DNA from 4 places in the Sphaerisporangium siamense genome. Region 2 is predicted to be linked to each of the others. Evidence: predicted binding sites of a transcription regulator. Region 2 holds the regulator's gene; each other region holds the start of a gene.

Region 1 (7,611 bases), 5.1 Mb from region 2:
CTGAGGTCACAAGTTCGCAACTGGAGGGGTCCGACGTGCCATCTCCTCGATCGGCGAGCCTGGTCGCGGTCTTCATGGCGTTGGCTTCCGTGCTCGTGCTCGCGTCGTCGGGGACGGCGCAGGCGAAGCTCGTCACGCTGGAGGAGGTCGACCGGGAGCCGGGGCCGGGGAATCTGACGGAGCTGCGGCGGGAGGCCGAGAAGTCGTCGCAGGCGCTGGCGGAGGCGACGAAGGCGCTGGAGCAGCGGCAGGCGACGCTGGCGAAGGCCGACACCGAGCTGAAGGCCAAGCTGGAGCAGCTCCGCACGGCCACCGCGCAGTTGTCGCGGGTGCGCAAGCCGCTCGCCGACCTCGTCCAGTCGCTCTACCAGTCCCCGTCGGGCGGGGACATGTCTCCGTTCCTCTCCGGTGAGGAGGACGTCGACCAGCTGCGCGCCCTCAGTGACATGACGTACCTGGTGTCCGGACGGGACGAGGTGCTGGCCGACGCCGGGCGGCTCTACCAGCAGCAGCAGCGGCTGGCGGCCGAGGCGCAGGATCTCCGGGCGACCAAGCTACTGGTCGAGGCGCAGCTCAGCGTGGAGATCGATACCTTGCGGAAGCGTTCGGCCGCGACTGTCAAGTCCTTGTCGCAGGCGCTGGTGAAGCTCGGCGTACGCGTCAACCAGGGGGGTCGGTCCGGTGCCGCGTGCGACCCCACGCGGGTGAGCTCGGCCGCGCAGTATCCGAACGGCCTGCTGCCCAAGAGCGTGCTGTGCCCACTCCAGCAGCCGGGGCGCGAGTTGCGCGCGGACGCGGCGATCGCGTTCGTGGCGCTCAACGAGGCGTACAAGCGGCGCTTCGGCAGGTCGATATGTGTGACGGACAGTTATCGCAGCCTGGGGGCGCAGCAGGCGGTCTACTACCGCCGGCCTGGGTTCGCCGCCGTGCCGGGGCGGAGCAACCACGGGCTGGGGCTGGCCGTGGACCTGTGTGGCGGGGTGGAGTCGTTCCGTTCGGCGCAGTTCAACTGGCTTGAGGCGAACGGCAAGCAGTTCGGGTGGATTCACCCCGCTTGGGCGTATAGCAGTCCCTTTGAGCCCTGGCACTGGGAGTATGACCCCAAGCTAGGGTCTGCGCTGTAGCGGAAGCCGATCTTATCCACATGCTGTGGATAAGTGTGTGCGCCGAAGGTCGCGTCGAACGCTTTCCCGGACCGCGCGCGTTCGGGGTGAGTGGCGGGATGTCTCCCAGGGCGGCTTGCTCTTCGCGGCTTGAGGTTACGGATCGTCATAGGATTCGGACGTGGTCGCCGCGTTACGGTGAGTGACGTTCCTGGGATGGCGGCTATCGCCGGTGGCCGTGGATCGCGATGGACAGGCGTGAGCCGGTGGCGGCTTGGGCGAGGCGGGTGGCCTGGTCGGGGGTGGCGGCGAGGACGACCAGGGCGCCGGTGTCGCCCATGGCGTCGGTGGTGCGGGTCGCGGCGGGCGGGGCGATGACGGTCACCGCCTGGGCCACCGTCGCCGTCGGGGGTGCGACCGCGTCGTCCCACTTGGGGGCGGCGGCGATGACGTCGATGACGTCGCCGGAGCGCAGAAGGTGTGCCGACGAGGCGTCCGTGATGCGCACGGGCGCGGCGAGGAGGCCCGGGCCGTAGGCGTCGACGAGGGATGGGCCGAGCAGGCGTACGTCCGTCAGCGGCTCGCCGCGGCGGGCGGGCGAGGTCAGGACGCGGCCGTCGACCGGGGCCGCAGGGGGGAGGGCTCCGTCGGGCACGGTGCCCTCGGGAAGCCTGATCACGGTGACGTCCGCGGGGGAGAGCGCACCTCCAGGGAGGTCGCGGGCCGCGGCGAGGACCTCGGCGGTGGCGGCGGGACGGATGGCGAGACCGAGGCAGGTCATGGCCATCGCCGCCAGCACGGCGGCCAGGAGCCGCCGCCGTCGGTTGACCATTCGAGCGGCACGAGACAGCGCCCCACGAGACAGTGCGCCACGAGATGGTGCTCCAGAAGATGGTGCGGTGCGCATGGTGATCGCTCCTGATGGGCGACGTCGGCCGTTCGCTGGATGGCCGAGGGACTCGGGAACGGTCGGCGGGTAGCGCGGACCACAGAGGGGCGTTGTCACGCGGCCGCGGGGGTCATCACCGCGCCGTACGGTGCCGTCGGCCGCGGTGATGACGGGCGGGCTGGGGTCAGGGGAGAGCGAAGGGGAGTTTGATGCCGTTCAGGGCGGTGGGGCAGGGGCAGGCGCGGTCCAGGGGGAGGGATTCGGCGACCGTGGCGACGAGCGTGCGCATGCGTTCGCTGTTGGCGGCGAAGAAGGCGAAGACCTCTTCCTGGGTGACGCCTTCGCCGGCCTCGACGCCGGCGTCGTGGTCGGTGACGAGGGCCAGCGTGGTGTAGCAGAGGGCGAGTTCGCGGGCGAGGGCGGCCTCGGGGTAGCCGGTCATGCCGATGATGGACCAGCCGTTGGAGCTGAACCAGCGGGACTCGGCGCGGGAGGAGAAGCGCGGGCCCTCGATGACGACGAGGGTGCCGCCGTCCACGGCCTCCCACCCCTCGGCGCTCGCGGTGGTGTGGGCCAGGGCGCGGCCCACCGGGCAGTAGGGGTCGGCGAAGGGGACGTGGACCGCGCCCCCCTCGTCGTAGTAGGTGTGGACGCGGCCGGAGGTGCGGTCGACGAGCTGGTCGGGGATGACGAGCGTGCCCGGGCCGTACTCGACCCGCAGCGACCCCACGGCGCTCGGCGCCAGCACCTGCCGGACGCCCAGCGAGCGCAGCGCCCACAGGTTGGCCCGGTAGGGAATGCGGTGGGGAGGGTGGCGGTGGTCGCGGCCGTGACGGGGCACGAACGCGACGGTTCGCGAGCCGATGCGCCCGACGGTGACGGGATCGCTCGGCGGGCCGTACGGCGTGGTGACCTCGACCTCTTCGGCGTCGTCGAGGAGGGAGTAGAAGCCTGAGCCGCCGATGACTCCGATGTCCGCTCTGGTGACCATGGCGACGACACTAGCGCGCCACGCCGGGCCCGTCGGCGGCGAAATCGCGGCCTGTGGAAAACCGCCTCAGCCGCTCGTACGAGCCTGATTCCGCGGGGCCAGGAGCGGAAGAGGGTTGTACGGCGTCAGAGGCGGCCGTACAACCCGCGACGGCGTCAGGAGGTGGAGGAGCCAGAGGAGCTGGAGGAAGTGGACGAGCTCGCGGCGGCGGGTTCCTTCTTGCCCGAGCCCGACTCCGAGCCGGACTTGGAAGACCCCGAGTCGGAGGAACCGGACCCCGAGGAGCCGTTGGACTCGGACTTGGCCGACGGCGAGGTCGTGGAGGCGGAGGAGCCGGACGAACGGTTGTCGGTACGGTAGAAGCCCGACCCCTTGAACACGATGCCCACGGCGGAGAAGACCTTGCGCAGCTTGCCGGAGCAGCTCGGGCACGTCGTCAGCGGATCGTCGGTGAAGCGCTGAGTCACTTCGAGACCTTCACCGCAAGCGGTACAGGCGTACTGGTAGGTGGGCACGCGGTCCTCCTCATATGGCTCACGCAGATTGGCACTCTACCGATGCGACTGCTAATGGTACGCAGCCGATTAGGCTAAACGCCACCCAGCCGGGTTCTAATCCCCTCCACAAGATCTCCCCGCCGAGGTCACAGGCCTCTATGAGGATGCCTTGTCCTGGTATGCCGCAGAGGCGGGGGAGGACGCGAGTGGCAGTGGGGAAGATCACGGGCAGAGGGATCTGTGGCCGCGCGGGCTGAGGTGCTGGGGTCCCGCGGCGACGTCATAAGGGCCTCCCAAGGGGAAGCCCTCAGTCGCCGCGCTCGCCGTACCATCCGGCCAGCTTGCCACGCCGGCTGACCGCCCGCAGGCGCCGCTCGACCGTCTGCCGGCAGGCCGCGGTCGTGACGACCAGGAGCTGGTCCTCCGCCCGGAGCCGGGTCGAGAGCTCGGGGACGAACGACCGTCCCTCCCGAACGACCATGGTGACGGCGGCGTCGGACGGCAGGCGGAGCTCGAAGATCTCCACTCCGTGCAGTCCCGAGCCGGGAGGGATCGTGACCTGGAGCAGGTCGGCGTCGAGCTCTTCCAGGGGCGCGGCCTCGACGCCGAGGTCGCGGGCCTCGCCGGGCGCGCCGATGCCGAGGACGCGCGCCAGGTACGGCAACGTGGGCCCCTGCACCATCGTGAAGACGATCACGATGACGAAGACCTCGTTGAACAGGCCCTTCGCCCCGATGATCCCCGCGGCCCAGGGGATGGTGGCCAGGACGATCGGCACGGCACCGCGCAGACCCGCCCAGGACAGGAAGAGCTGGTCCCGCCAGGACAGCGAGTCGACGCCCGCGACGCGGACGATCAGGGCGGAGGCCACGACGGACGCGGGCCGGGCGAGCAGCAGCAGCGCGAGCCCGGCGATCAGGCCGGGGACGATGGTCGTGGGCAGCTCGGAGGGGCTGGCCAGGATGCCGAGCATGACGAACAGCCCGATCTGGGCGAGCCAGGCGGCTCCTTCGGCGAAGCCGCGGGTGGCGGGCCGATGCGGCAGGCGCGTGTTGCCGAGGACGAGCGTGGCCAGGTAGACGGAGAGGAACCCGCTGCCGTGCAGCAGCGCCGCGCCGCTGTAGGCGACGAACGCGAGGGCGAGCACGGCGATCGGGTACAGGCCCGAGGACGGCAGCGCGACGCGACGCAGCGCGTAGCCGCCGAGCGGTCCGACGGCGAGGCCGACCGCGGCGCCGACGCCGAGTTCGAGGGCGGCCTCGCCCATGACGTGGGCCAGGTCGGGCAGGGGCGTGCCGAGCCGGCTGAGCATGACGACGACGATGACCGTGGGCGCGTCGTTGAAGCCGGACTCGGCCTCCAGGATGCCCGCGAGCCGCCGTGGCAGCGGCAGACGGCGCAGGACGGAGAACACCGCCGCCGCGTCGGTGGAGGCGAGGATCGCGCCGAGCAGCAGCGCCATGCGCCAGTCCATGCCGAGCAGCCAGTGCACGGACCCCGCGAGCACGATGATGCTGACGCCGACGCCGATGGTGGCGAGGGCGAGCGCGGTCGGCACGCCCTGGCGTACGTGCGTCCATTGGGTGGTCAGGCCGCCTTCGGCGAGGATCACGGCGAGCGCGGCGAGGCCGATCTGCTGGGCCAGGCCCGCGTTCTCGAACTGGACGCCCAGCCCGGCCTCGCCGAGCAGCAGGCCGATGCCCAGGTAGATGAGCAGGGTGGGCAGGCCCGTGCGGTGGGCGATCCGTACGGAGGCGATGGCGGCGATCACCACGACGGACGCGAGGAGTAGCCAGATATTCAGATTCACCGGCCCTCCCCGTCGTACTTTTCCGTCCATTGTGGCGTATTGGTATGGTCCTCTACCACGATGAACTACTTTGAGCTACCGTCACACGCGACACGGATGAGAGATCAACGGATTTATGGGTGAACGGTAGTGACGGACGAGTCTTCCCCGTACCTGAAGAGCCCGGCGGTTCTTGACGGTCTGAGGAAGGACGACTCCGCCGGTGACGGCGACGACGTCCGTGAGGCGCCTCCGAAGAAGCGGCGGTTATGGCGCCGTGTCCTGATCGTCGTCGCGCTCGTCCTCGCCGTGGTGCTGGCGGCCGGCTTCGCGCTGGTGATGGAGCGTCAGATCACCCTGAACGGCAACATCGAGCGCATCACTGGAGCGTTCCCCGAAGAGGCGGGGCGGCCCGCGAAGACCGTGGGCGAGGCGCAGAACTGGCTGCTCATCGGGTCGGACAAACGGCCGGGCGAGGCGGGCTCCCAGCGGGCCGACACGATCATGATCGTCCACGTCCCGGCCGCCCGTGATCGGCTCACCCTCATCGGCATCCCCCGCGACTCTTATGTCCGCATCCCCGGGCGCGGAAACAACAAGATCAACGCCGCGTACGCCTTCGGCGGGCCGAAGCTGCTGATCAGGACGGTCGAGGACCTCACCAAGATCCGCATCGACCACTTCGCCGCGCTGGACTTCCGAGGCTTCGTCGCGATGACCGAGGTGATCGGCGGCGTCGACGTCTACGTGTCGCGCAAGGTGTACGACCCGATGAACAAGGTCACCTGGCCGCAGGGCATGGTGCACCTGGAGGGCGAGAAGGCCCTGCTGTTCGTCCGGCAGAGGTACAACCTGCCCGGCGGCGACTTCGACCGCATCAAGCGGCAGCAGGCGTTCGTCCGCGCGATGGGTCACAAGATCATCAGCAGGGACCTGCTGACCGACCCGCTGAAGCTCAACGCCTTCCTGGAGGCGCTCACCCGCGCGGTCAGCGTGGACTCGGGCGTCTCGCTCGGCACCCTGCGCGACCTGGCCCTTGAGCTGCGCGATATCCGCCCCGACACGGTCGATTCCACGACGATCCCCACCGCCGGCACCGCCACGATCAAGGGCGCGAGCGTCGTCCGTGTCGACAGGAAGACCGGCGCGCGATTCTTCACCGCGGTCCGCGACGACAAGCTGCAGGAATACTTCGACGACAATGGCGGTCTCGAGGATCTTCAAATCGTCTCGTGACGAAAAACCGTGACGAAAATCACATCCGTCCGAGCGTGACGATGCCCGACGGAAGCGCCGCCATCGAAACCGCCATGTCGTGGGGTTCCGCGGGAATTCCCTCGATCAGCTCGCCGTCGTGCAGCAGCGCGATCGTCGGCACGTTCGGCCCGACCCGGGCGAGCGCGCGGTCGTAGGAGCCGCCCCCGCGCCCGAGCCTGACGCCATTGGACGGGTCGACGGCCAGCGCGGGCACGATGACCAGGGCCGCCGTACGGATGGCGTCCACGCCGCGCCGCGTGTCCACCGGCTCCATCATGCCGCGCGGGCCCGGCTCCACCGACCCCGGACCGTCGTAGACGGCCCAGTCGAGGTCGTCGTCCGGCCGCAGGACGGGAAGGATGACGGTGGCGCCGTGCTTCCAGAGCGCGAAAATCAGGCCGTGCGTCGACGGTTCCGTGCCCATCGACCAATAACACGCGACGAGCCCGGCCATTTGCACCCAGGGCCGGTCGAGTAGCGTTTCCCTGATCGCGGTCGCCGAGCCGCGCGGATCGGCGAGCCTTGTGCGAGCGGCCACGATCCTCCGGCGCAGCTCCGCTTTGTCCACTCGGCCCTCCATTAAGGTGCATCCATGGCTGACTACGATCCAGTGACGAAAGTCGTCATTCCCGCCGCCGGCCTCGGGACCCGCTTCCTTCCGGCGACCAAGGCGACCCCGAAAGAGATGCTGCCGATCGTCGACAAGCCGGCCATCCAGTATGTCGTCGAAGAGGCGGTGTCCGTCGGACTCCTCGACCTCCTCATGGTGACAGGCCGGAACAAGCGCTCCATAGAGGACCACTTCGACCGCGCCTACGAGCTGGAGGAGGTGCTGGCGGCCAAGGGCGACTCCGAGCGTCTGTCCCAGGTTCTCGAACCCGTCGAGATCGCCACCTTCCACTACGTACGCCAGGGGGAGCCCAAGGGCCTGGGCCACGCCGTCCTGTGCGCCAAGCAGCACGTCGGCAACCACCCGTTCGCCTGCCTGCTGGGCGACGACATGATCGACCACCGTGACCACCTGCTCAAGCGCATGATCGAAGTGCGCGACACCTACGGCGGCAGCGTGGTCGCCCTCATGGAGG
Region 2 (7,611 bases):
TCCTGGCCGTCCTCGACCGACGCCACACCCCCGGCCGGCCCGCCGAGGCCGTCCGGGAAGCCCGCGCCGCCGGGTTCGCGCACGTCAACCTGGACCTGATCTACGGAACTCCCGGCGAGAGCGACGACGACTGGCGCGCCTCGCTGGCCGCCGCGATCGACGCGGGTCCCGACCACGTCTCGGCGTACTCGCTGATCGTGGAGGACGGCACCCGTCTCGCCGCCCGCATCCGCAGGGGCGAGCTGCCCATGCCCGACGACGACGTGGCCGCCGACCGCTACCTGATCGCCGACGCGATGCTCGCGGCGGCCGGCTTCTCCTGGTACGAGGTCTCCAACTGGGCGGCCTCCGAGCCCGCCCGCTGCCGCCACAACCTGCTGTACTGGACCGGCGGCGACTGGTGGGGCGTCGGCCCCGGCGCGCACGGCCACGTCGGCGGCACGCGCTGGTGGAACGTCAAGCACCCCGCCGCGTACGCCGCGCGCCTGGCCGAGGGGCGTTCCCCGGCCCACGCCCGCGAGGTGCTGGCCCCCGAGGACCGGTACGTGGAGCGGCTGATGCTGGAGCTGCGGCTGGACTCGGGCTTCCCCGTGGCGGAGATCGGCCCGGACGCCCGCACGGCCCTCGCCCGCGCGCTCGGCGACGGCCTGCTCGACCCGGGGCCGTTCCGCGCGGGCCGCGCCGTCCTCACCCTGAAGGGCCGCCTGCTCGCCGACGCGCTGGTCCGCGACCTGACCTGAGCGGGCCCGTGGGACCCCGGAAAGGCCGGGCGAGGGTCAGGAGGCGTTCTCGGCCGTCACGAAGTCGATCAGTTCCTCGACGCGGCCGAGCAGCTCGGGTTCCAGGTCGGCGTAGCCGCGTACGGAGCCGAGGATGCGCCGCCAGGCGTCGGCGGGCTCGCCGCGCCAGCCGAGGGCGGCGATCACGCCTTCCTTCCAGGGGATGCCGCGCGGCACCTGCGGCCAGGCGGGGATGCCCACCACGGAGGGCTTGACGGCCTGCCACACGTCCACGAACGGGTGGCCCACCACGAGCACGTGCGGCGAGGTGACCTCGGCGGCGATGCGGCTCTCCTTGGACCCGGCCACCAGGTGGTCCACCAGCACCCCGAGGCGGCGCCCGGGGCCGGGGCCGAACTCGTCGACGATCGCCGGCAGGTCGTCCACCCCTTCGAGGTACTCGACGACGACGCCCTCCACGCGCAGGTCGTGGCCCCAGATCTTCTCGACCAGGGAGGCGTCGTGGACGCCCTCGACGTAGATGCGGCTCTCCTTGGCGACCCGCGCCTTCAGCCCGGCGACCGCGATCGATCCCGACGCGCTGCGCGCCGGGCCGGACGCGGCGGAGGGGGCCGGGCGCACCAGCGTGACCGGCTCGCCCTCCAGCAGGAAGGCCGCGGGGGCGAGCGGGAACAGCCGCCGCCGCCCGAAGCGGTCCTCCAGCGTTACGGCCTCCTTGTCGCAGGCCACGACGGCGCCGCAGAAGCCGCCGCCGGCGTCCTCGACCACGAGGCCGGGTTCGGCGGGCACCTGGGGGATCTTCCCGCGCAGGGGCCTGCGCCAGTCGCCGGCGAGCACGTCACGTCCGTAGTCCCGCATAACCGGGCACGCTAGCAAAATCAGACCCGCGGATGCGGCCCCTGGGGCGCCTGCGGCCACGCGCCGCGCGTCTCGGCGGTGCGGGCGGCACGGGCACGGCGGCGCCGGACGACGATCACGATCGTGACGATCGACGCGAACAGGAAGCCCGCGAGGGGGATCAGGAACAGGGCCGCCGCGCCCTTGGCGAAGCCGCCGGCGCTGGCGGTCAGGCGCTTGCCGATCCCGAAGAGGACCTTCCCGCCCTGGGTCTCACAGCTGATCTGGTAGGTGCCGGCCGCGGGCACGGTGATGTCGAACATGCCCTCCCAGGTGCGCCCGTTCGCCGTGATCGTCTGACGGATGGTCGTCGGGGTGAGCTTCACGGGCTGCCCCGTGAGGTCCTGGGCGAGGCAGGTCACGTTGGTCGGCCCGGACGCCGAGGCGTACAGGACGGGCTGGTCCAGCGGGTTCAGGGGGGCGGACACCTTGCCGCCGCTCTGGAAGACATGGGTCGGGGCGATCTGCTCGACGGCGCCCACGAAGCCGCTGAAACCCGCCCAGACGCCCACGACGACGCTGAGGGCGAAGACGAGCCAGGCGAGCGGGATCCACCGCCTGCGGGGACGCAGCGGGGCCGCCGGCTGCGGGACGCCCGGGACGCCGTACGCCGGGCCGCCGGGCGGTGGTCCGGAGACGGGGCCGCCCGGGGGCGGCACGGGACCCCGCGGCGGGCCGCCGGGGGGCGGGGCGGTGGGGCCGCCCGCCGGGGGAGGGCCGTACGCGGGGCCGCCGGGGAGGGGACCGCCGTGCGGGCGGGGGCCGCCGGGCGGGGGAACAGGGGGCCGGCCGTGGTGTTCCGGGGGGCCCTGGTGGGGGATCCGGGGTGCCGGGCCGCCCGGACCTGGCTCTTTCTCGGTCATGATCCCAGTGTGGACGACGGGCCTTGTCATCAGATAGCAAGTGGCTTGTCACTGACCGGGTGAGGTCGTGCCATCGTCTTATCGCACGCCGGCGGCCGGGGCCGTACACTTGGCACTCAGGAACACAGAGTGCCAGCCAGCTGTGCACGCAGGCACGATCGCGAGGCAGGAGGTGAGCACGTTGCTCGACGACCGTAAGCTGGCCGTCCTGCGCGCCGTTGTCGAAGATTACGTGTCCACCAACGAGCCGGTCGGGTCCAAGGCGTTGGCCGAGCGCCACAATCTGGGCGTCTCCCCGGCCACCGTCCGCAACGACATGGCCGTGCTCGAGGAGCAGGGGTACATCACGCAGCCGCACACCAGCGCGGGCCGCGTGCCGACCGACAAGGGTTACCGGCTGTTCGTCGACAGGCTGTCCCAGATCAAGCCGCTGTCGGCCGCGGAACGCCGGGCGATCGAGACGTTCCTCGCCGGCGCCGTCGATCTCGACGACGTCGTCACGCGCACGGTCCGGCTGCTCGCCCAGCTCACCCGTCAGGTCGCGGTGGTCCAGTACCCCTCGCTGACCCGCTCGACGGTGCGCCATGTCGAGCTGGTGCCGCTCGCCGAGCGGCGCATCATGCTGGTGCTGATCACCAACACCGGCCGGGTGGAGCAGCGTGTCGTCGACCTTCCCGAGGTGGTGGGCGACGATCGCATCGCGCATCTGCGGGCGCTGCTGAACGCCTCGCTGGACGGGTGCGGGCTCAACCGCGTGCCCGACACGATCGCCGATCTGCCCGAGCGGCTTCCCGAGGAAGAGCGCCCGGTGGCGGCCACTATCCTGTCGGTGTTGCTGGAGACTCTGGTCGACCGCCACGAGGAGAAGATCATCTTCGCCGGGGCGGCCAACCTCGCGGGCGACTTCACCGTCGGCCTGCGCGATGTTCTCGAAGCCCTGGAAGAGCAGGTCGTGCTCATGCGGCTGCTCGGCGAGGCGGACGAACATTCCGCGCTCATGGTGCGCATCGGTTCGGAGAACCCGTACTCGGGTCTTCACGGCACCTCGATCGTCGCCGCAGGATACGGTTCGGGCGACAACGAACTGGCTCGGCTCGGAGTGCTGGGCCCGACGCGAATGGACTACCCGGTGACTATGGGAGCGGTGCGCGCGGTGGCGCGCTATGTCGGCCAGATCCTGGCGGGGTCCTAGGTGGCCCGCGACTATTACGGCATCCTCGGGGTCCGCCGTGACGCCAGTCAGGACGAGATCAAGAAGGCGTACCGCCGGCTCGCCCGCGAGCTGCACCCCGACGTCAACCCCGACCCCGAGACGCAGGAGCGTTTCAAGGAGATCAACCAGGCGTACGAGGTCCTGTCGGACCCGAACAAGCGCCAGATGTTCGATCTCGGCGCCGACCCGATGGGCGGGGGAGCGGGCGCGGGCGCCGCGGGCTTCGGCGCGGGCTTCCCGTTCAGCGACATCATGGACGCCTTCTTCGGCGGGGCCGGCGCCACGCGCGGCGGGCCGCGGTCCCGGGCCAGGCGCGGGCGCAACGCGACCATCCGCGTCGAGCTGGACCTGTCGGAGTCCGCGTTCGGCACCACGCGCGAGCTGGTCGTCGACACCGCCGTGCTGTGCGGGGTCTGCTCGGGGTCCGGCGCCGCGCCGGGCACCCACCCCGACACCTGCGACATGTGCCACGGCCGTGGCGAGGTTTCGCAGGTCACCCGGTCGTTCCTCGGCCAGGTGATGACGTCGCGGCCGTGCCCGCAGTGCGGCGGCTTCGGCTCGATCATCTCCCACCCCTGCCAGGAGTGCTCCGGCGACGGCCGCGTGCGCACCCGCCGCACCATCAAGGTGCGCATCCCCGCCGGCGTCGAGGACGGCACCCACATCCAGCTCGCCGGCGAGGGCGAGGTCGGCCCCGGCGGTGGCCCCCCCGGCGACCTCTTCCTGGAGATCGTCGAGCGTCCGCACTCCACCTTCGAGCGCCGCGGCGACGACCTGCACTGCACCGTCCAGATCCCCATGACCGCCGCCGCCCTTGGCACCATCCTCACGGTGGAGACCCTGGACGGCGCCGAGGAGATCGACGTGCGCCCCGGCACCCAGTCCGGGCAGGTCATCCCCCTCTACAGCCGGGGTGTGCAGCGGCTCAACGAGACCGGCAGGGGTGACCTGCTGATCCACGTCAACGTCGAGACCCCGCACCGGCTCGACCCCGCGCAGGAGGAACTGCTCAAAGAGCTGGCCAAGCTGCGCGGCGAGGAACGCCCGCCCGGCAAGTTCGCGCCCGGGCAGCAGGGCTTCTTCTCCCGGCTCAGGGACGCCTTCAACGGCCGCTGACGCGGGCCCGGTCCTTCCGGGCCCCCGTGGCGCCCGGGAGGCGCAGGAGCGCGGCTAAGGTTTGCGGGTGAGCGTCCCCGTGTTCCTCGTCGGCGACCTGTCCGGCGACGAGATCCTCCTGTCCGGCCCCGAGGGGCGGCACGCCGCCACCGTCCGCAGGCTGCGCGCCGGGGAGCGCGTCGACCTCACCGACGGCAGGGGCGCGGTCGCCGAGTGCGCCGTGGAGTCCGCCGGCAAGGACGCGCTGCGGCTGCGGGTGCTCGGCCGGTACGAGGTCCCCGCGCCCGCGCCGCGCCTGGTCGTCGTGCAGGGCCTGCCCAAGGGCGACCGGGGCGAGCTGGCCGTCGAGATGATGACCGAGGCCGGGGTGGACGTCATCGTGCCGTGGGCCGCGGCGCGCTGCGTGACGCAGTGGAAGGGCGAGCGCGCGGGCAAGGCGCTGGCCCGCTGGAGGTCGGCGGCCAGGGAGGCGGGCAAGCAGGCCAGGCGCTTCCACCTGCCGGAGGTCGCCGAGCAGGCCACGACCGCCGAGGTCGCGCGGCTGATCGAGGACGCCTCGGCCGCCGCGGTGCTGCACGAGGAGGCCGCCGAGCCCTTGTCCCGGCTGCCGGTGCCGTCGGCGGAGGACGGCGGCGACATCGTGATCGTCGTCGGGCCCGAGGGCGGCGTCACCGACGACGAGATCGCCGCGTTCCAGGAGGCCGGGGCCACCGCGGCGCTGCTCGGGCCCACCGTCCTGCGCACCTCGACGGCGGGCGTGGCCGCGGCGGCGGTGCTGCTCGCCCGCACCGGCCGCTGGTAGGCACAAGGACGCCACCGAAGCGCGAAAGGGCCCGCACGCGCCGCTCCACGCCCCCTGGGGGCGATGGGAGCGCGCCTGCGGGCCTTTCGCGTCAGCTCTGCAGGGTCTCCGACGTGAGCGTCCCCGTGGAGCCTTCCGCCGTCATCTGCGGGGTGGCGGAGGGAGGCGTGCTCGCCGTCGGGGTCGGCGTGCAGCTGTGGCAGGGCTCCGGGGTCGTGGTCGCCGTCGGCGTGGGCGGCGGCACCTTGGTCGTGGTCGGCGTCGGAGTCGGCGTGGGCTTCCGCGACGGCCCTGGCCGGGTGGTCTCCTCGGGAGACCCACCGGTCGGCGAGGGCGAGGCGCAGGGCCCCACCGACTCCAGGGCGCCCGGCTCCGCCGGGGGCGGGACCGCCGTCGGGCAGTCCGAGCCCGGCGTGGGCGACGGCGTCGGCTTGATCGTCGGAGTCGGCGCCGCCGAGGTCGTCGCGCCCGGCACCGCGGGCTGCGTGCCGGTCACGGGCCGGCGGTTGGGATCGACCCAGGGCCTGCGCGTGCTCGACTCGTCGGGCGGGTCGGTGGTGAACTCGACCTGCACGATGGGGTGCTGGTCGGGGGTGAACTGCTCGCGCAGGTTGGGCACGAGCATCACCACGGTGGCGGCCACCAGGACCGCGCCCAGCGCCGACGCGCCGGCACGCCACCAGAAGACGCCTCGCAGGCCGCGCGTGCCGCGCTGCTCGATGCGGGTGCGAATGATCTCCAGTCCGTCCGCGGACGGGACGACAGACTCCGCCTCCGCGCGCAAGACACGGCGCAAGATCTCGCCGGACTCGTCGGGGGCCTCGGTCATGACAATTGCTCCAGTACAGTGCGTAGTGCGGCCATTCCGCGGGCTGTGTGGCTCTTCACCGCACCCTTGCTGATGCCCATGGCATCAGCGATCTCCGCTTCCGAAAGGTCGCCGTAATACCGCAGCACCAAGGCTTCGCGCTGTCTGGTGGGCAGGCCGCGCAGCGCCTCGATGACGGCCGACCGCTCAAGCTCGCCGATGGCCCCGTTCTCCGCGCTCGGCGCGTCGGGCAGGCCCTTGGGAGCGTACTTCTCCACGACGGCGCGATGGCGCAGCACGGAGCGGGATCGGTTCACGACCGATTGGCGCAGGTAGGCGAGTGCCTTGTCGGGGTCGCGCAGGCGGCGCCACGCTCCGTGGAGGGCGACGAAGGCGTCCTGGACGACTTCCTCCGCGGTCGCGGTGTCGCGTACCAACAGCACGGCGAGACGCACGAGCGACCGATAGTGGGCGCTGTAAAGCGCCGTAACGGCCGTGTCGGCGTCCCACCCGACGGGCACCGCCCCCATCGACCTTTCGGCCACGAGGGTCTCGGTGGTCACATCTGTTGGACGCGCGGCCTTCCCAGAGGGTTTACGCTCTGCCGGTTCTTTAGGGGGCATGACCCAGTTGTGTCCTCGACGGTGGCCTCGCCGACACTGAACGTTGTCTGCCGCTGAAGTGTCGCACATCAACCCTAGCCGGGAGGATCTTTCGGCGGGACCACCGCGGGATTACCGATTGGCAACGGAGGTGACTACCATTCCGCCGTGACAGACTGCCTGTTCTGCAAGATCGTCAGCGGGGACGTCCCCGCCACGATCGTCCACGAGACCGCGCGCACGGTCGCCTTCCGGGACGTCAACCCGCAGGCGCCCACGCACGTGCTGGTCATCCCCAAGGGCCACTACGAGAACGCCGCGGCGCTCGCGGCGGCCGACGACGGCCTCGCCGACGAGGTCCTGACGGCCGCCCACGCGATCGCCGTCCAGGAAGGCGTGGCCGAGGACGGCTACCGCTTCGTGTTCAACACCGGCCCCGCCGCGGGTCAGACGGTGTTCCACGTGCACGGACACGTGCTGGGCGGCCGGACGATGCACTGGCCTCCCGGCTGATCCTCCCGGGGCTCCGAGGGGCGCGCACCTGGCCTGCGGGAAGGGCGCGTCCCGGAT
Region 3 (7,611 bases), 930 kb from region 2:
ATCAGGTCGCCGTACTCGCCCGTGGCGGCGTTGAGGCCGTGGCCCACCGGCAGGTCGGTGATCTTGGAGGTGACGACGTACCCCTCCTGGCCGGCGTTCTCGGCGATCCAGCGGGCCGGCTCGACGAGCGCCCGGCGGACGATGGAGACGCCGGTGGCCTCGTCGCCCGTCAGGCCGAGGTCGTCGAGGTCCTTGGAGAGGTGCACGAGCGCGGAGCCACCGCCGGAGACGATGCCCTCCTCGATCGCGGCACGGGTCGCCGAGATGGCGTCCTCAAGGCGGTGCTTCTTCTCCTTGAGCTCGACCTCGGTGGCCGCGCCGACGCGCAGGATGCAGATGCCGCCGGAGAGCTTGGCGAGGCGCTCCTGGAGCTTCTCGCGGTCCCAGTCGGAGTCGGTCTGCTCGATCGCGTACTGGATCTCGCGGACGCGGTCGGAGACGGCCTGCGGGTCGCCCGCGCCGTCCACGATCGTGGTGGTGTCCTTGGTGACCACGATGCGGCGGGCGGTGCCGAGCACCTCGGTGCCGACGTTCTCCAGCTTGAGACCCAGCTCCTCGGAGACCACCTGGCCGCCGGTCAGGATCGCGATGTCCTGCAGCATGGCCTTGCGCCGGTCGCCGAAGCCGGGGGCCTTGACGGCGACGGAGGTGAAGGTGCCGCGGATCTTGTTGGTGACCAGGACGGCCAGGGCCTCGCCCTCGACGTCCTCGGCGACCACGAACAGCGGCTTCTTGGTCTGGGCGACCTTCTCCAGCAGCGGCAGGAAGTCGGCGATCGAGGCGATCTTGCTCTGGTGCAGCAGCACGTAGGCGTCTTCGAGGACGGCCTCCATGCGCTCGGGGTCGGTCACCATGTACGGCGACAGGTACCCCTTGTCGAACTGGAGACCCTCGGTGAACTCCAGTTCGAGGCCCATGGTGTTGGACTCCTCGACGGTGATCACGCCGTCCTTGCCCACCTTGTCGAACGCCTCGGCGATGAGCTCGCCGATCTTGGCGTCCTGCGCGGAGATGGTGGCGACGTTCGCGATCTCCTTCTTGTCCTCGACGGGACGGGCCCGCTCAAGGAGGAGGTCGCTGACGGCGCGGGCGGCCAGGTCGATGCCGCGCTTGAGCGACAGCGGGGACGCGCCGGCGGCGACGTTGCGCAGACCCTCGCGCACCATGGCCTGGGCCAGCACGGTGGCGGTGGTGGTGCCGTCACCCGCGATGTCGTTGGTCTTGGTCGCGACTTCCTTGGCGAGCTGGGCGCCGAGGTTCTCGTACGGCTTGTCGAGCTCCACCTCGCGCGCGATGGTGACACCGTCGTTGGTGATGGTGGGGGCACCGAACTTCTTGTCGATGACGACGTTACGGCCGCGCGGCCCGAGGGTCACCTTGACGGCGTCCGCGAGGGCGTTCACGCCACGCTCGAGAGCGCGCCGCGCGTCCTCGTCGAACTCCAGGATCTTGGGCATTTAAGGTCCTCTCAGCGTCAGAGGCCCCGGGGCCTAGGGACAGGCCCCGGGGCGTGACACGCAAAATTCGTAAGGCTCCGGACTGGTGGTCGCTGGCGCGCTCCGGGACTTACTTCTCGATGATCGCGAGAACGTCACGGGCGGAGAGCACGAGGTACTCCTCGCCGCCGTACTTGACCTCGGTGCCGCCGTACTTGCTGTAGAGGACGACGTCCCCTTCCTTGACGTCGAGCGGGATGCGCTTCTCGCCGTCCTCGTCCCAGTTGCCGGGGCCCACCGCGAGGACCTTGCCCTCCTGCGGCTTCTCCTTGGCGGTGTCCGGGATCACCAGACCGGAAGCGGTCGTCTGCTCGGCCTCAAGCGGCTGGACCACGATGCGGTCGCCGAGCGGCTTAACGGGAACCTTGGTGGCGGTCGTCACGTCGGACCTCCCCTTCAGATATTCGATGATTGCTGAAGAGGCGACCAGCGGCCTGCCGTCGCGGGTGTCAGACCTGCCTCGTCGCATTTTCGTCTTGGCACTCTCAATAGGCGAGTGCCAACACTGAACAGTATGCAAGGCCGCCGACTCAGTCAACACGAGGTGTACCAGTGGCGCGTAAGAGGTCTCCGAGGGCGTCGGACCAGGCCGCGCCCGGAGGGCGGTAGCGTCGGGCGGCGTGGATGTCGATGCCTTTCGTGAGCTGCTGACGCCGGACGGGCAGGAGGCGTTGCGGCGGGCCGCGGCGGGGCTGGCTGCCGGCGAGGAGGGCCTGCGGGTCGTGACCGGGCTGCGCAGGTCGTTCGGGCCGGGGCTCAGCGGGGCGGCGCTCACGCAGGCGACGCTGCGGGCGCGCGGGGCCGCCAAGTTCGGCGCGGACGCGGCCGTCATGTACTTCACCGGCGACGGCCTGGAGCAGGCGACCCGCGCCGAGGTGGCCGCGCACCGCGCCCGCCGCTTCGCCGAGGGGGCCGCCGAGGTGACCACGGTGGCGGACGTCTGCTGCGGCATCGGCGGGGACATGATCGCGCTGGCCCGCGAGGGCCGCCGGGTGGACGCGGTGGACGCCGACCCGCTCACGGCCGAGGTCGCGCGGGCGAACGCGGCGGCTCTGGGCCTAGCCGGGCTGGTGACCGTGCGGGTGGGCGAGGCGTCCCTGGTCGAGCCGGAGGGGTACGACGCGCTGTTCGCCGACCCGGCGCGGCGCTCGACCGGCCGGCGGGTCTTCGACCCGATGGCCTATTCGCCGCCCTGGCCGCGGGTCGTCGCCCTCGCGGCGCGGGCGCGCGCGGCCTGCCTGAAGGTCGCGCCCGGCCTCCCGTACGAGCTGATCCCCGAGGACGCCGAGGCCGAGTGGGTGTCCTACCGGGGCGAGGTCAAGGAGGCCGTCCTGTGGACGGGCGCCTTCGCCGCGCGCCCGGGCCGCCGCGCGACCATGCTGCCCTCCGGCGAGACGCTGACCGCCGATCCTTCCCTCGGGCCCGCGCCGCACGGGCCGATCGCCCGGTACCTGTACGAGCCCGACGGCGCGGCCGTGCGCGCCCACCTGGTGGCCGAGGTCGCCGCGCTGCTGGGCGGCCACCTGGTCGACCCGCACATCGCCTACATCACGGCCGGCTCCCCGGCGTCCACTCCGTGGGCCGCGCGGTACGAGGTGCTGGAGGCGCTGCCCTTCTCGCTGAAACGCCTGCGGGCGGCGTTGCGGGAACGCGGGATCGGCACGGTGACGCTGAAGAAACGCGGCTCGGCGATCGATCTGGAGCGCTTGAGGAAGGATCTCCGCCTTTCCGGTGATAAATCGTGCGTCGTGGTGCTCACCCGCATCGGCACGGACCCGTTCGCGTTCATCTGCCGGCCATCCTGACCTGCCCGAACGCGATAATCCCCCCAAACCCACCGCAATCACGAAGTTTTAAAGTCGGCCCCGAAAACGTTCCGCCGAGCCACTACAGTTGGCCAGCGCGGGATTTTGGGCTGATCAATGGCCGACCCGCCTTATTCGCCGCGTATTCGTCCCCGCGACGACTCAGGACCCACCCCACCGCCGTGCGGCGACCGCCCGCGAGTCAAGGAGCTTCCGGTGGATCACTCCAACCACGCCCTCCTCCAGGCGGGCGGCCAGACCGCCATCTCCGACCGGATGCGCGATCTCCTCGCCCGAGCGGCCCAGGACCACGTCTACGAGCAGCGCACGCAAGGCGCGGTCCTCGACGAGATACGCCAGCGCCTCGAAGGCATGGAATGGCTGCTGCGCGAGGTGCGCGAACGCGAACTGGGCGGCCTCAACGGCGCGCTGGAGGGGATGAACGGCCGGCTGGGCGAGCTGGCCACCCGGCCGCCCGCCTGGGCCGAGGGCCTGGCCCAGCACGTGGAGGCCCTGCGCGACCGGGTGGACCTCGTGGGCGACCGGGTGGCGGGGCTCGGCGACCGCGTCGAGGCCGTGGGCGACCGGGTGAAGCCCATCACCGAGCTCTCCGGCCTGTGGACCGACCTCGGCGCCGTACGGGAGGGGGTCGCCGAGGCCCTCAAGCGCCTCCAGGCCGTCCTGGAGAGCGGCCAGGCGCTCCCCGAGCGCATGGCCGAGTTCGCGCGCCGCCTGGAGCACCTGGCGTCCGGCATGGAGGCCGCCGCGGGCCGGTTCACCCGCGTCGACAAGGCCCTGCACGACCTCACCCAGCGCACCGAGCGGCTGGAAGGCGGCGTCCTCGACCTCAGCGAGGGCCTGGACGAGATGCTGCCCTCGGCCGTCGAACGCCTCAACGGCTCGGTCGAGCGGCTCACCGAGAGGCTGGAGGGCATGGCCACCCGGCTGGCCGAGGCCGAGACACGGCTCGGCGACCGTCTCGACGGCCTGGACGGGCGGGTCGCCGGCGTCGAGGGCACTCTGTCCACCGTGTCCACCATCCCGGGCCGGTTCGACGACGTGGACAGCCACCTGGGGGCCGTCCAGGGTCGCCTGGACACCGTGGACGTCCGGCTCCAGAGCCTGCACGACCGGGTCGAGACCGCCGGGGCCGGCCTCGCCGCGCTGGACGGCCTCGACGGGCGGTTCACCGAGGTGGACGACGCCCTGACCGGCCTCGACGGCCGCCTGACCGGCGTCGACCAGCGGCTCACGGGCATCGACGGCGCGCTGTCCCGGCACGACGAGCGGTTCACCGCGATCGGCGCGAGCTTCGAGGACGTCAGCGAGCGGCTCGAAATGGTGGACGACCGCGTGGAGGCCGTCAACCAGCGCGTCGGCCAGCTCCCCGGCCTGCTGGAGGTCGGCGAGGTGCACAAGCGGGTGGGCGAGCTCATCGACGCCCAGGGGGGCGCGCAGGGCAAGCGGTTCGACGAGATCGACCGCCGGCTGTCCGAGACCGTCGCGTCCCTGCCGCCGCTGGCCGAGCTGCTGGAGCTGGTGCGGGCGCGGCCCGACCGCGGCCAGCTCTCCGAGACCGTCGGCGAGGTGATCCAGCCCGCGCACGACGACCTCACCCGCAGGCTGAGCGCCCTGGAGGAGACGATGCTCGCCCTCGCCGAGGCGCTCCTGCGCCCGGCGCGCCCCGTCAAGGACTGACGCCGCCCGGCCTCACACGTGGACGGTGGTGATCGGCAGCGAGGAGTCGGCCGGGATGTCCAGGGCGGAGGGCCCGATGCCCGAGGCCACCAGCTCCGACCCCAGCGCCGCGATCATGGCCCCGTTGTCGGTGCACAGCCCCGGCCTCGGGACGCGCAGCCGCACCCCCGCCGCGTCGCACCGCTCCTGAGCCAGCGCCCGCAGCCGCGAGTTCGCCGCGACGCCGCCGCCGATCAGCAGGTCCTGGACGCCGTACTGCCGGCACGCCTGCAGGGCCTTGCGGGTGAGCACGTCCACCACGGCCTCCTGGAAGGACGCGGCGACGTCCGCCACCGGCACGGACCCGCCCTCGCGCTCCTTGGCCTCGACCCAGCGGGCCACCGCGGTCTTCAGGCCGGAGAACGAGAAGTCCAGCGTGCCGTCGTCGTACTTGCCGCGCGGGAAGGCGACCGCCGTCCCCGACCCCTGCGTGGCGGCCCTGTCGATGTGCGGCCCGCCGGGGAAGGGCAGCCCGAGCACCCGCGCCACCTTGTCGAACGCCTCGCCCGCCGCGTCGTCCACCGTGGAGCCGAGCGAGATCACGTCCTTGGCGACGTCGGGCACCAGCAGCAGCGATGAGTGCCCTCCTGAGACCAGCAGGGCGATGGTGGGCTTGGGCAGCGGCCCGTGCTCCAACTGGTCCACCGCGACGTGCGCGGCGAGGTGGTTGACGCCGTACAGCGGCACGCCGAGCCCCATGGCGTACGCCTTGGCCGCGGCGACGCCGACGAGCAGCGCGCCCGCCAGGCCCGGCCCGGCGGTCACGGCGACGGCGTCGATGTCGGAGAACCGCACCCCCGCCTGCTCCAGGGCGCGCTCGACGGTCGGCGTCATGGCCTCCAGGTGGGCGCGCGAGGCGACCTCGGGCACGACGCCGCCGAACCTGGCGTGCTCCTCGACGCTGGAGGCGATGGCGTTGGCGAGCAACGTGCTGCCGCGGACCAGGCCCACGCCGGTCTCGTCACACGAGGTCTCGATGCCCAGCACCAACGGCTCGTCAGCCATCTCGATCGCCTCCCTGACCGTTCAGCGACCGCATCATCATGATCGCGTCGGTTCCGTCGTCGTAGTAGTCGCGGCGCAGGCCGATGCGCTCGAACCCGAACCTCTCGTACATCGCCTGCGCGGGCGGGTTGTCGGCCCGGACCTCCAGGAACACCGCGGTCGCGCCCCGGCGTACGGCCTCGGCGAGCAGCTCGGAGAGCATGGCGCTGCCGATGCCGGCGCGCTGGCTGGCCGTGCGCACCGCGATGGTCTGCACGTCGGCCTGGTCGCCGGCCGCCGCGAGACCGGCGTACCCGACGATCTCGCCCCCGGCCACGGCCACGATGTAGTGGCGGGTGCGCGGCTGGTCGGCCAGCTCGCCCCGCAGCATGCCCTCGCTCCACGCGTCGAACGGGAACGTCGCGCGTTCGATGGAGAGGACGGCGGGAAGGTCGGCCTCGGTCATCTGCCGGAGCGTGGCCACGCTCACGCCGTCACCTTCTTGGGCGGACCCGGCTCGCGGGCGTCCGGGCGGCGCAGGTAGATCGGGCGGGGCGAGGTGAGCACGGCGTCGCCGTCCACGCCCTGGCCGGCGGCCAGGCGCTCGGCTGCCAGCGCGGCCAGCGCGCCCGCCGACGGGTACTCCGGGGCGCCCGGCGCCAGACGGTGTTCGCCGACGATCGCCGCGTACATGCGCGCGCCCGCCCCGACCAGCGGCGGCCCCGCGGGCAGGTCGCCGGGGTGGTCCACGGCGGGCTCGGTGACGCGGGTGCGCGCGTCGGCGTACTCGGCCCAGAACACCTCTTTGCGCCGCGCGTCCGTGGCCACCACGAACGGCTCGCTCAGCCCCGCGGCGTAGGCGAGGACGTCCAGCGTGCAGACGCCGTACGCCGGGGCGCCGGCCGTGGCGGCCAGGGCCTGGGCGGTCATCAGCCCGACGCGCAGCCCCGTGTACGGCCCGGGACCCGCTCCCGCGACGATCGCGGTGACGTCCCCCAGCGCGGCGCCCGCCTGGCGCAGAACCTCACGGATCGAGGGAACCAGCAGCTCACCATGCCTGCGGGCGTCGATCGTCGTCGACTCGGCGAGAACCCGGTCACCATCGTGCAACGCGGCGGTGACGGCCGGTGTCGCGGTATCAAAGGCCAAGACCAGCACAAACGCCAAGCCTAGTAGGTCTTGCGGGTGCCCATGGCGCTCCCCCGGTTCCCGACGCGTTCCCGGCGGCGGGCGTCACGCCGCGTCGGGGAAGGGGGCGCCGATCAGGCTCGTGTAGATGATGACGTTGTCCAGGTACTCATGGGTCCTGCGGTCGAAGGCGCCGCCGCAGGTGACGAGGCGCAGGCCGTCGTCGGCGTAGACGCGTTCGGCGGGGAAGCGGTCCTTGGGGACCTGTTCGATCGCGTTGACGCGGTACTGGGCGGTCCTGCCGTCGCTGCGCCGGACCTTGACGAGCGCGCCCTTCTTGAGCTCGCGCAGGCGGTAGAAGACGGCGGGGGCCGTCTTGGTGTCCACGTGGCCGATGATCACCGAGGGGCCCGCGTCGCCGGGGACGACGCTCTGGTCGAACCAGCCCGCCGTGGACGGCT
Region 4 (7,611 bases), 5.4 Mb from region 2:
AGCTCACCTGGCCGTGGATTAATGAAATTTAACTCTCCCAATAGGATGGGCTGGTGGTCAGGGCGAGGCGAGGCGCGGACGGTCGATGGAGGCCCCGGTATGGCGCTTGACGATACGACCGAAGAGCTCGCCCGCGACGCCGCTCAGGGCGACCACCGGTCCCTCGGGGAGCTTCTCCGCCGCATCGAGCCCGACGTTCTGCGCCACTGCGCGAAGTTCCTGCCCTACCACCAGGACGCGGAGGAGGCTTGCCAGGATACTTTGCTGGCGGTCGCCCGCAACATCGGCAGGTTCGAGGGCCGGGCACGTTTTTCCACCTGGTTGCACATCGTGACGGCCAACTGCGCCCGCACCACCTACCGCACGCTCAAGCGGCGCGCCGCCGAGCAGGCGTCGGAGGACCTGCCCGACCTGCGGGCCGACCCGGGCCGGGTGAGCGTGATCGCCGGCTACCGGCTCGACCTGCTGGACGCGATGGAGGCCCTGGAGGCCGACAAGCCCGACCTGGCGCAGGCCCTGGTGCTGCGTGACATCTGCCAGCTCGACTACAACCAGGTGGCCGAGCAGCTCGGCATCCCGCTCGGCACCGCCAAATCGCGCATCCACCAGGCGCGCAAGTACGTCCAGGGCATCCTCGGCGACGCCTACGGCCCGCTGGCCTGACCGACATGCGGTCGGCACCGTCTCATGATACGAGACGGCACGCCTGTCCCGCCGGGTGCGAGGTACAGTGATGTCGGTCTGCCTGTCATGTCGGCAGTCTTACAACTGAACATTGCTCATCCAGAGGGGTGGAGGGACCGGCCCTGCGAAGCCCCGGCAACCCTCCCGGCTGTGGTCATCGCGTCTCCGAATGTCGCGGCACTTAGACCAGTGAGACCGGCCGGGACAGGTGCCAATTCCGGCCCGGGACCAAGGTGGTCCGGGCGAAGATGAGGGAAAGGCCTCGCTTCATGGCGCTCGCAACAGCTGAGATCACCACCTCCAACGACTTCGGCCCCGCCGTCGGCCTGTCCTGCCGCGAATGCGGCACCCGCTATCCCCTGGGCCCGAGCTTCGCGTGTATCGAGTGTTTCGGGCCACTCGAAGTGGCCTACACCTGGAGCGGCCCCGACTTCGACGGGGCCGCGCCCGTCACGCGTGAGCAGATCGCCGCAGGTCCCGCCAACATCTGGCGCTACCGGGCGCTACTGCCGGTCCCGGCCGACGTCGCCGCCAAGCCCAACCTCGCCCCCGGCTGGACCAAGCTGGTCAAGGCCGACAACCTGGCGCGTGAGCTGGGGCTGCGCAGCCTGCACGTCAAGGACGACTCGGGCAACCCCACCCACTCCTTCAAGGACCGGGTGGTCGCCATCGCCCTGGAGGCGGCGCGCACCTTCGGCTTCCACACGCTGTCCTGCTCCTCCACCGGCAACCTGGCCGGCGCCGTCACCGCCGCGGCGGCCCGCGCCGGGCTCGACGCGTGCGTGTTCATCCCCGCCGACCTCGAAGAACCCAAGATCGTCATGGCCTCGGTGTACGGCGGCCGCCTGGTCGGCATCGAGGGCACCTACGACGAGGTCAACCGGTTCTGCTCGGAGCTCATCGGCGACCCGCTGGGCGACCGGTGGGGTTTCGTCAACGTGAACCTGCGGCCGTACTACGCCGAGGGCTCCAAGACGCTGGCGTACGAGATCGCCGAGCAGCTCGGGTGGCGCATTCCCGACCAGATCGTCATCCCGGTCGCCTCGGGCTCCCAGCTCACCAAGATCGACAAGGGCTTCAAGGAGCTGATCAAGCTCGGCCTCGTCGAGGACAAGCCGTACAAGATCTTCGCCGCGCAGGCGGAGGGCTGCTCGCCGGTGTCGGCCGCCTTCAAGGCCGGGCGGGAGGTCGTGCAGCCGGTCAAGCCGCGCACCATCGCCAAGTCGCTGGCCATCGGCAACCCCGCGGACGGCCCCTACGTGCTCGACATCGCCCGCCGCACGGCTGGCGCGGTCGAGGACGTCACCGACGCCGAGATCGTGGACGCCGTGCGGCTCCTCGCCCGCACCGAGGGCATCTTCGCCGAGACGGCGGGCGGCGTCACCGTGGGCGTGCTCAAGAAGCTCACCGAGAAGGGCCTGCTGGACCCCGAGGCCGAGACGGTGGTGCTCAACACCGGCGACGGCCTCAAGACCCTGGACGCGGTCGCGTCCGGCGCCCGGCCGACCGCGGTGATCCGTCCCTCTCTCGACGCATTTCGTACGGCTGTCGTGGAAAACTCCTGAAAGGTCCCTATAAATGAGCGTTTCTGTACGGATTCCGACGATTCTCCGTACGTACACCGACGGTGCCGCCGAGGTGACGGGCGAAGGGGCCACCCTTCGCGACGTGCTGCAGAAGCTCGACGCCGACTACCCCGGAATCGGGGCTCGTATCCTGGACGAAACGGGCAGCATCCGCCGTTTTGTCAACGTGTATGTCGGAGAAGAGGATGTCCGTTTCGTGGACGGACTTGACACCCCCACCCCCGACGGAGCCCAGGTTTCGGTGATCCCCGCGGTCGCCGGCGGCTGACCGCAAGCCGGGCCGAACGCCCGCTCGTCCCCCGGGACGGGCGGGCGTTCGTGCGTTCTGGGCCCTTGAACGGCCCAACTATCACAATAGAAGCTTTTACTGGGTCCCCTCGGTAGTGTAATTGTCAACTAACTAAACGCGAGTGCGAAATAGTCACGTACCGCTTTGAGCGAACGTCAAGAAGTAGTTTCGTGATTGACTCTGTTGCGCCAAGGCATGCCACAGGTATGGTCGAGAACGATCGACGTGGCCGAGGAGTTCGCATGCGTCTCGGTTCCGAAGGTCACGGACCTCGCGGAGGAGTGGGCGGGGTCCGGAGCCCAGCAAGAGGAGTCGGAAAGTGGCGCAGGGCACCGTCAAATGGTTTAACGCGGACAAGGGCTACGGCTTCATCGCGGTAGACGGTGGTAAGGACGTGTTTGTCCACTACTCAGCGATCCTGGCGGAGGGATACCGTTCCCTCGAACAGGGTCAGCGGGTGGAGTTCGAGATCACACAGGGCCAGAAGGGTCCCCAGGCCGAGTCCGTACGGACTGTGTGACGCGGCCGGCGAAGCCCGGCCGCAGTCGAAGAGATCCACTGGTCTATCACAGTCACGAGAAGGAGGGTCCGGTCCGCCCTGCGCAAGGGCGGGCGGGCCCTCTCCCGTTCTGACGTGGGACATCGTCGCCCGCCCGGCCGCCGCCGGATGAGGGGCAGGCCCAATATTCGGCATACGGTCGGAGAAATCCGTGTGCCTCCCAGGTCATAGGGGTGGTCGCTTGCACTCGACCGGGTAGAGTGCTAAATAGTTCGTTGGCACTCTCGTGTGGAGAGTGACAACCTGGATCGAGGCGATGGGGCCCGGTGGTCCACGGCGACAGGGTCGTGGAGGAGCGGGTCTACATGCCGTCGCGGGCGTCGGCTCGATCCGTCGCAAGCCACCCTGTATCTGGGAGGTCTAGCCGTATGGCAGCCAAGATGATCGCGTTCAACGAGGACGCCCGGCGCGGTCTCGAGCGCGGTATGAACCAGCTCGCCGACGCCGTCAAGGTGACCCTTGGGCCCAAGGGCCGCAACGTCGTGCTGGAGAAGAAGTGGGGCGCGCCCACCATCACCAACGACGGTGTCTCCATCGCCAAGGAGATCGAGCTCGAGGACCCGTGGGAGAAGATCGGGGCCGAGCTCGTCAAGGAAGTCGCCAAGAAGACCGACGACGTCGCCGGTGACGGCACCACCACCGCCACCGTGCTCGCCCAGGCGCTGGTACGCGAGGGGCTGCGCAACGTCGCCGCCGGCGCCAACCCGATGTCCCTCAAGCGGGGCATCGAGGCCGCCGTCGAGCGCGTGAGCGAAGAGCTCTCCAAGATTGCCAAGGACGTGGAGACCAAGGAGCAGATCGCCTCCACCGCCTCCATCTCCGCCGGCGACACCCAGATCGGCGAGATGATCGCCGAGGCGATGGACAAGGTCGGCAAGGAAGGCGTCATCACCGTCGAGGAGAGCAACGCCTTCGGGCTGGAGCTTGAGCTCACCGAGGGTATGCGCTTCGACAAGGGCTACATCTCCGGGTACTTCGTGACCGACCCGGAGCGCATGGAGGCCGTCCTCGACGACGCCTACATCCTCATCGTCAACGGCAAGGTCTCCGCCAACAAGGACCTGCTGCCCCTGCTCGACAAGGTCGTGCAGTCCGGCAAGCCGCTGGTCATCATCGCCGAGGACGTCGAGGGCGAGGCCCTGGCCACCCTGGTCGTCAACAAGATCCGCGGCCTGTTCAAGTCCGTCGCGGTGAAGGCCCCCGGCTTCGGCGACCGCCGCAAGGCCATGCTCGGCGACATCGCCACCCTCACCGGCGGCCAGGTCATCAGCGAGGAGGTCGGCCTCAAGCTGGAGACCGCCACCCTCGACCTGCTGGGCCGCGCCCGCCAGATCATCATCACCAAGGACGAGACCACCATCGTCGACGGTGCCGGCGACCCCGAGCAGATCGCGGGCCGGGTGAACCAGATCCGCGCCGAGATCGAGAACACCGACTCGGACTACGACCGCGAGAAGCTGCAGGAGCGCCTGGCCAAGCTGGCCGGCGGCGTGGCCGTCATCAAGGCCGGCGCGGCGACCGAGGTCGAGCTCAAGGAGCGCAAGCACCGCATCGAGGACGCCGTCCGCAACGCCAAGGCGGCCGTCGAGGAGGGCATCGTCCCCGGCGGTGGCGTGGCTCTGATCCAGGCGGGCGCGAAGGCCTTCGACAAGCTGGAGCTCTTCAACGACGAGGCCACCGGCGCCTCGATCGTCCGCAAGGCGCTGGAGGAGCCCCTCAAGCAGATCGCCGTGAACGCCGGCCTTGAGGGCGGCGTCGTGGTGGAGAAGGTCCGCAACCTGGAGGCGGGCGTCGGCCTGAACGCCGCCACGGGCGAGTACGTGAACCTGCTCGACGCCGGCATCATCGACCCGGCCAAGGTGACCCGCTCGGCGCTGCAGAACGCCGCCTCGATCGCGGCCCTGTTCCTGACCACCGAGGCCGTCATCGCCGAGAAGCCGGAGAAGGAGAAGGCTCCGGCCGTCCCCGGTGGCGGCGACATGGACTTCTGAGCCGCTTCGGCGCCCAGATATCCCAGATAACAGCGAAAGGGCCATTCCCGGTCTCCCGGGAGTGGCCCTTTCGCGTGCGCGGGGAGTCCCGGGCCGGGCCGCGTGACGCGGACGCCGCTGTGACGGCCCCCGACGCCGTCGGCCCTTCAGGTGGACGTCGCGGTCAGCGGCCCCCGACGGCGCGCTCCAGGGCGTCGAAGCCGCGCTCCAGCAGGGCGATATGGTCCTCGACGACCTCGGCGGCGGGTTCGCCGGCGATGAGCCTGCGCGCGCTCTCGGCGTACGTCGTGCGGTAGACGGTGACGACGAGGGCGGCGGTCGTCTTCTGCCACGGGTCGCCGGGGTCGGCCCCCACGGCCTCGGCCAGCGCGGCGGCGAGGACGTTCTCGGTCTCCTGGATCGACTCGCGGATACGCGCCAGCAGGGCCGGTGAGCCGGCCACCACGCGCCAGAACGTGCCGTACCCCTCGCCGACCCCGCCGAGCGGATGCCCCTCGCGTGCCAGGCCGACGAACAGGCGGCGCAGCGCGGCCAGCGGCTCGACATCCGGCTCCCGGTCGCGGACGGCGCCGGTGATCAGGGCGAGCGCCTCGGGCAGCCGGTCCAGGAACATGTCCTCTTTGCGCGGGAAGTAGTTGAAGACCGTCTTGGGGGAGACGTTCACCGCCTCGGCGATCTCGGTGACCGTGACGTTGTCGAAGCCCTTCGTGATGAAGAGATGCGAGGCCACATCAGAGATCAACTGCCGTGTCTGCCGCTTCTTGCGCTCGCGAAGCCCTGGGTCACCCTGCACGGCATAACTGTACTGGCTGAAAAAATACTGTTACGGTAATTTTTTAGCCAGGGTAGCTATGAGGGAGACGGTATGACGGACGACGTGGACGTGCTGGTCGCGGGCGCCGGACCCGTGGGGCTGATGCTGGCCTGCGAGCTCGCGCTCGCCGGCGTCTCGGCGCTGGTCGTCGAGCGGCGCCACGAGATCGACCCCACGATCAAGGCGGGGTCGCTGAACACCCCGTCGGTGGAGGCGCTGTACCGGCGCGGCCTGCTGGACGAGCTGCGGGAGGCGCAGGAACGCAACCTGGAGCAGTTCGCCGCGTTCATGCGGCAGCGGGCGGCAGGCGACGGCGCGGCCGGCGGGCCCCCGCGCACGCCGCCCCGGTTCGCGGGCCACTTCGCCGGCGTCATGCTCCGCGCCGACCTGCTGGACGGCGACGACCCCGACCTGAACGGCCACGGCCCGGCCGACATGATCGGCCTGGTCAACCAGCAGCAGCTTGAGGAGATCCTCGCCGGGTGGGCCGGCCGCCTCGGGGTGAGGGTGCGCCGGGGCGCCGAGCTGACCGGCTTCGCCGAAGACGACACGGGCGTGACGGTGACGGTCCGCGACGGGGGTGCGGACGGTCCGGGCGAGAGCGTGATCCGGTGCCGGTGGCTGGCCGGGTGCGACGGCGGCAGGAGCATGGTGAGGAAGCTCGCCGGCTTCGACTTCCCCGGCACCGACCCGGAGATCACCGCCTACCAGGCCCTGGCCGAGGTGACGGGCACCGAGGCGCTCGGCGTCGGCTGGCACGCCACCCCCACCGGCGTGTACGCCCACGGCCCCGTGCCGGGCCGCATCCTGACCGTCCAGTTCACCGGGCCCCGCGCCGAACGCGACGCCCCCGTCACGCCCGAGGAGCTGGAGGCGTCGATCCGGCACGTCACCGGGGCCGAGGTGACCGTGGCCGGTATCAAGGCGGCCACGCGGTTCACCGACAACGCGCGCCAGGCGACCACGTACCGCCTCGGCCGCGTCCTGCTCGCGGGCGACGCCGCCCACGTCCATTCCCCGTTCGGCGGGCAGGGGCTGAACCTCGGCCTCGGGGACGCGGTGAACCTCGGCTGGAAGCTGGCCGCCACCGTGCGCGGCCAGGCTCCGGACGGGCTGCTCGACACCTACACCGCCGAGCGGCACCCGATCGGCGCGTGGGTGCTGGACTGGACCCGCGCCCAGGTGTCGGTCATGCGCCCGGACCCCCGCGCCCGGGCGATGCGGCAGGTGGTCCAGGACCTCGCCGGGACCGTCACCGGCACCACCTACTTCGCCAAGCGCATCTCCGGCGTCTGGCAGCGGTACGCCATCCCCGGCGACCACCCGCTCGTGGGGGCGAGCGCCCCCGACCTCGGCCTCGCCGACGGCTCGACGCTCGCCGGCCATCTGCGCGAGGGCCGTGCCGTGCTGTTCGACCTCGCCGGGGACCTCGCGCCGGTGGCCGCCGGGCACCGCGACCGCGTGACCGTGGTCGCGGTCGCCTGCCCGGAACGTCCGGAGCTGGCGGGGCTGCTGGTCCGGCCGGACGGGTTCGTCGCCTGGGCGGGCGACGCGGGCGCGGCCGGCACCGGGGCGCTGGAGCGGGCGCTCACCACGTGGTTCGGCGCGCCGGTCGCCGCGCTCGCGTGAAAGATCCTGAATACCTGGGGTGACTCCGCAGGTGGCGTCACCCCAGGCAGGGCCGGGGG

What was found. Region 2 encodes HrcA, which represses chaperone genes, less so after heat shock. Its sites were predicted from a motif close to TTGGCACTCTCNNNNNGAGAGTGCCAA; they were not measured.
Region 1: BJ982_RS11035 (FmdB family zinc ribbon protein) is a predicted target of HrcA. The motif match lies at 3,527-3,553, and genes of this name have one in related genera.
Region 3: groES (co-chaperone GroES) is a predicted target of HrcA. The motif match lies at 1,973-1,999, and genes of this name have one in related genera.
Region 4: groL (chaperonin GroEL) is a predicted target of HrcA. The motif match lies at 3,334-3,360, and genes of this name have one in related genera.

Annotation. Positions count from the first base shown of each region.
Region 1 is NZ_JACHND010000001.1:2,353,526-2,361,136, forward strand. Features, by position in the region: gene BJ982_RS11020 (D-alanyl-D-alanine carboxypeptidase family protein) at 36-1,124, shown strand; gene BJ982_RS11025 (RcpC/CpaB family pilus assembly protein) at 1,327-1,935, opposite strand; gene BJ982_RS11030 (S-methyl-5'-thioadenosine phosphorylase) at 2,177-2,983, opposite strand; gene BJ982_RS11035 (FmdB family zinc ribbon protein) at 3,139-3,498, opposite strand; gene BJ982_RS11040 (potassium/proton antiporter) at 3,788-5,290, opposite strand; gene BJ982_RS11045 (LCP family protein) at 5,420-6,505, shown strand; gene BJ982_RS11050 (5-formyltetrahydrofolate cyclo-ligase) at 6,525-7,094, opposite strand; gene galU (UTP--glucose-1-phosphate uridylyltransferase GalU) at 7,119-7,611, shown strand, end outside.
Region 2 is NZ_JACHND010000001.1:7,498,240-7,505,850, reverse strand. Features, by position in the region: gene hemW (radical SAM family heme chaperone HemW) at 1-740, shown strand, start outside; gene BJ982_RS34030 (DUF3097 domain-containing protein) at 777-1,598, opposite strand; gene BJ982_RS34025 (hypothetical protein) at 1,619-2,500, opposite strand; gene hrcA (heat-inducible transcriptional repressor HrcA) at 2,682-3,692, shown strand; gene dnaJ (molecular chaperone DnaJ) at 3,693-4,829, shown strand; gene BJ982_RS34010 (16S rRNA (uracil(1498)-N(3))-methyltransferase) at 4,897-5,631, shown strand; gene BJ982_RS40740 (hypothetical protein) at 5,723-6,460, opposite strand; gene BJ982_RS34000 (SigE family RNA polymerase sigma factor) at 6,457-6,969, opposite strand; gene BJ982_RS33995 (histidine triad nucleotide-binding protein) at 7,210-7,554, shown strand.
Region 3 is NZ_JACHND010000001.1:8,427,669-8,435,279, forward strand. Features, by position in the region: gene groL (chaperonin GroEL) at 1-1,457, opposite strand, end outside; gene groES (co-chaperone GroES) at 1,567-1,878, opposite strand; gene BJ982_RS37880 (class I SAM-dependent methyltransferase) at 2,117-3,301, shown strand; gene BJ982_RS37885 (coiled-coil domain-containing protein) at 3,518-4,999, shown strand; gene tsaD (tRNA (adenosine(37)-N6)-threonylcarbamoyltransferase complex transferase subunit TsaD) at 5,012-6,043, opposite strand; gene rimI (ribosomal protein S18-alanine N-acetyltransferase) at 6,036-6,488, opposite strand; gene tsaB (tRNA (adenosine(37)-N6)-threonylcarbamoyltransferase complex dimerization subunit type 1 TsaB) at 6,509-7,180, opposite strand; gene BJ982_RS37905 (class F sortase) at 7,256-7,611, opposite strand, start outside.
Region 4 is NZ_JACHND010000001.1:2,091,411-2,099,021, forward strand. Features, by position in the region: gene BJ982_RS09880 (RNA polymerase sigma factor) at 100-663, shown strand; SAM riboswitch class I at 777-939, shown strand; gene thrC (threonine synthase) at 954-2,249, shown strand; gene BJ982_RS09890 (MoaD/ThiS family protein) at 2,263-2,538, shown strand; gene BJ982_RS09895 (cold-shock protein) at 2,879-3,079, shown strand; gene groL (chaperonin GroEL) at 3,487-5,109, shown strand; gene BJ982_RS09905 (TetR/AcrR family transcriptional regulator) at 5,273-5,902, opposite strand; gene BJ982_RS09910 (FAD-dependent monooxygenase) at 5,975-7,552, shown strand.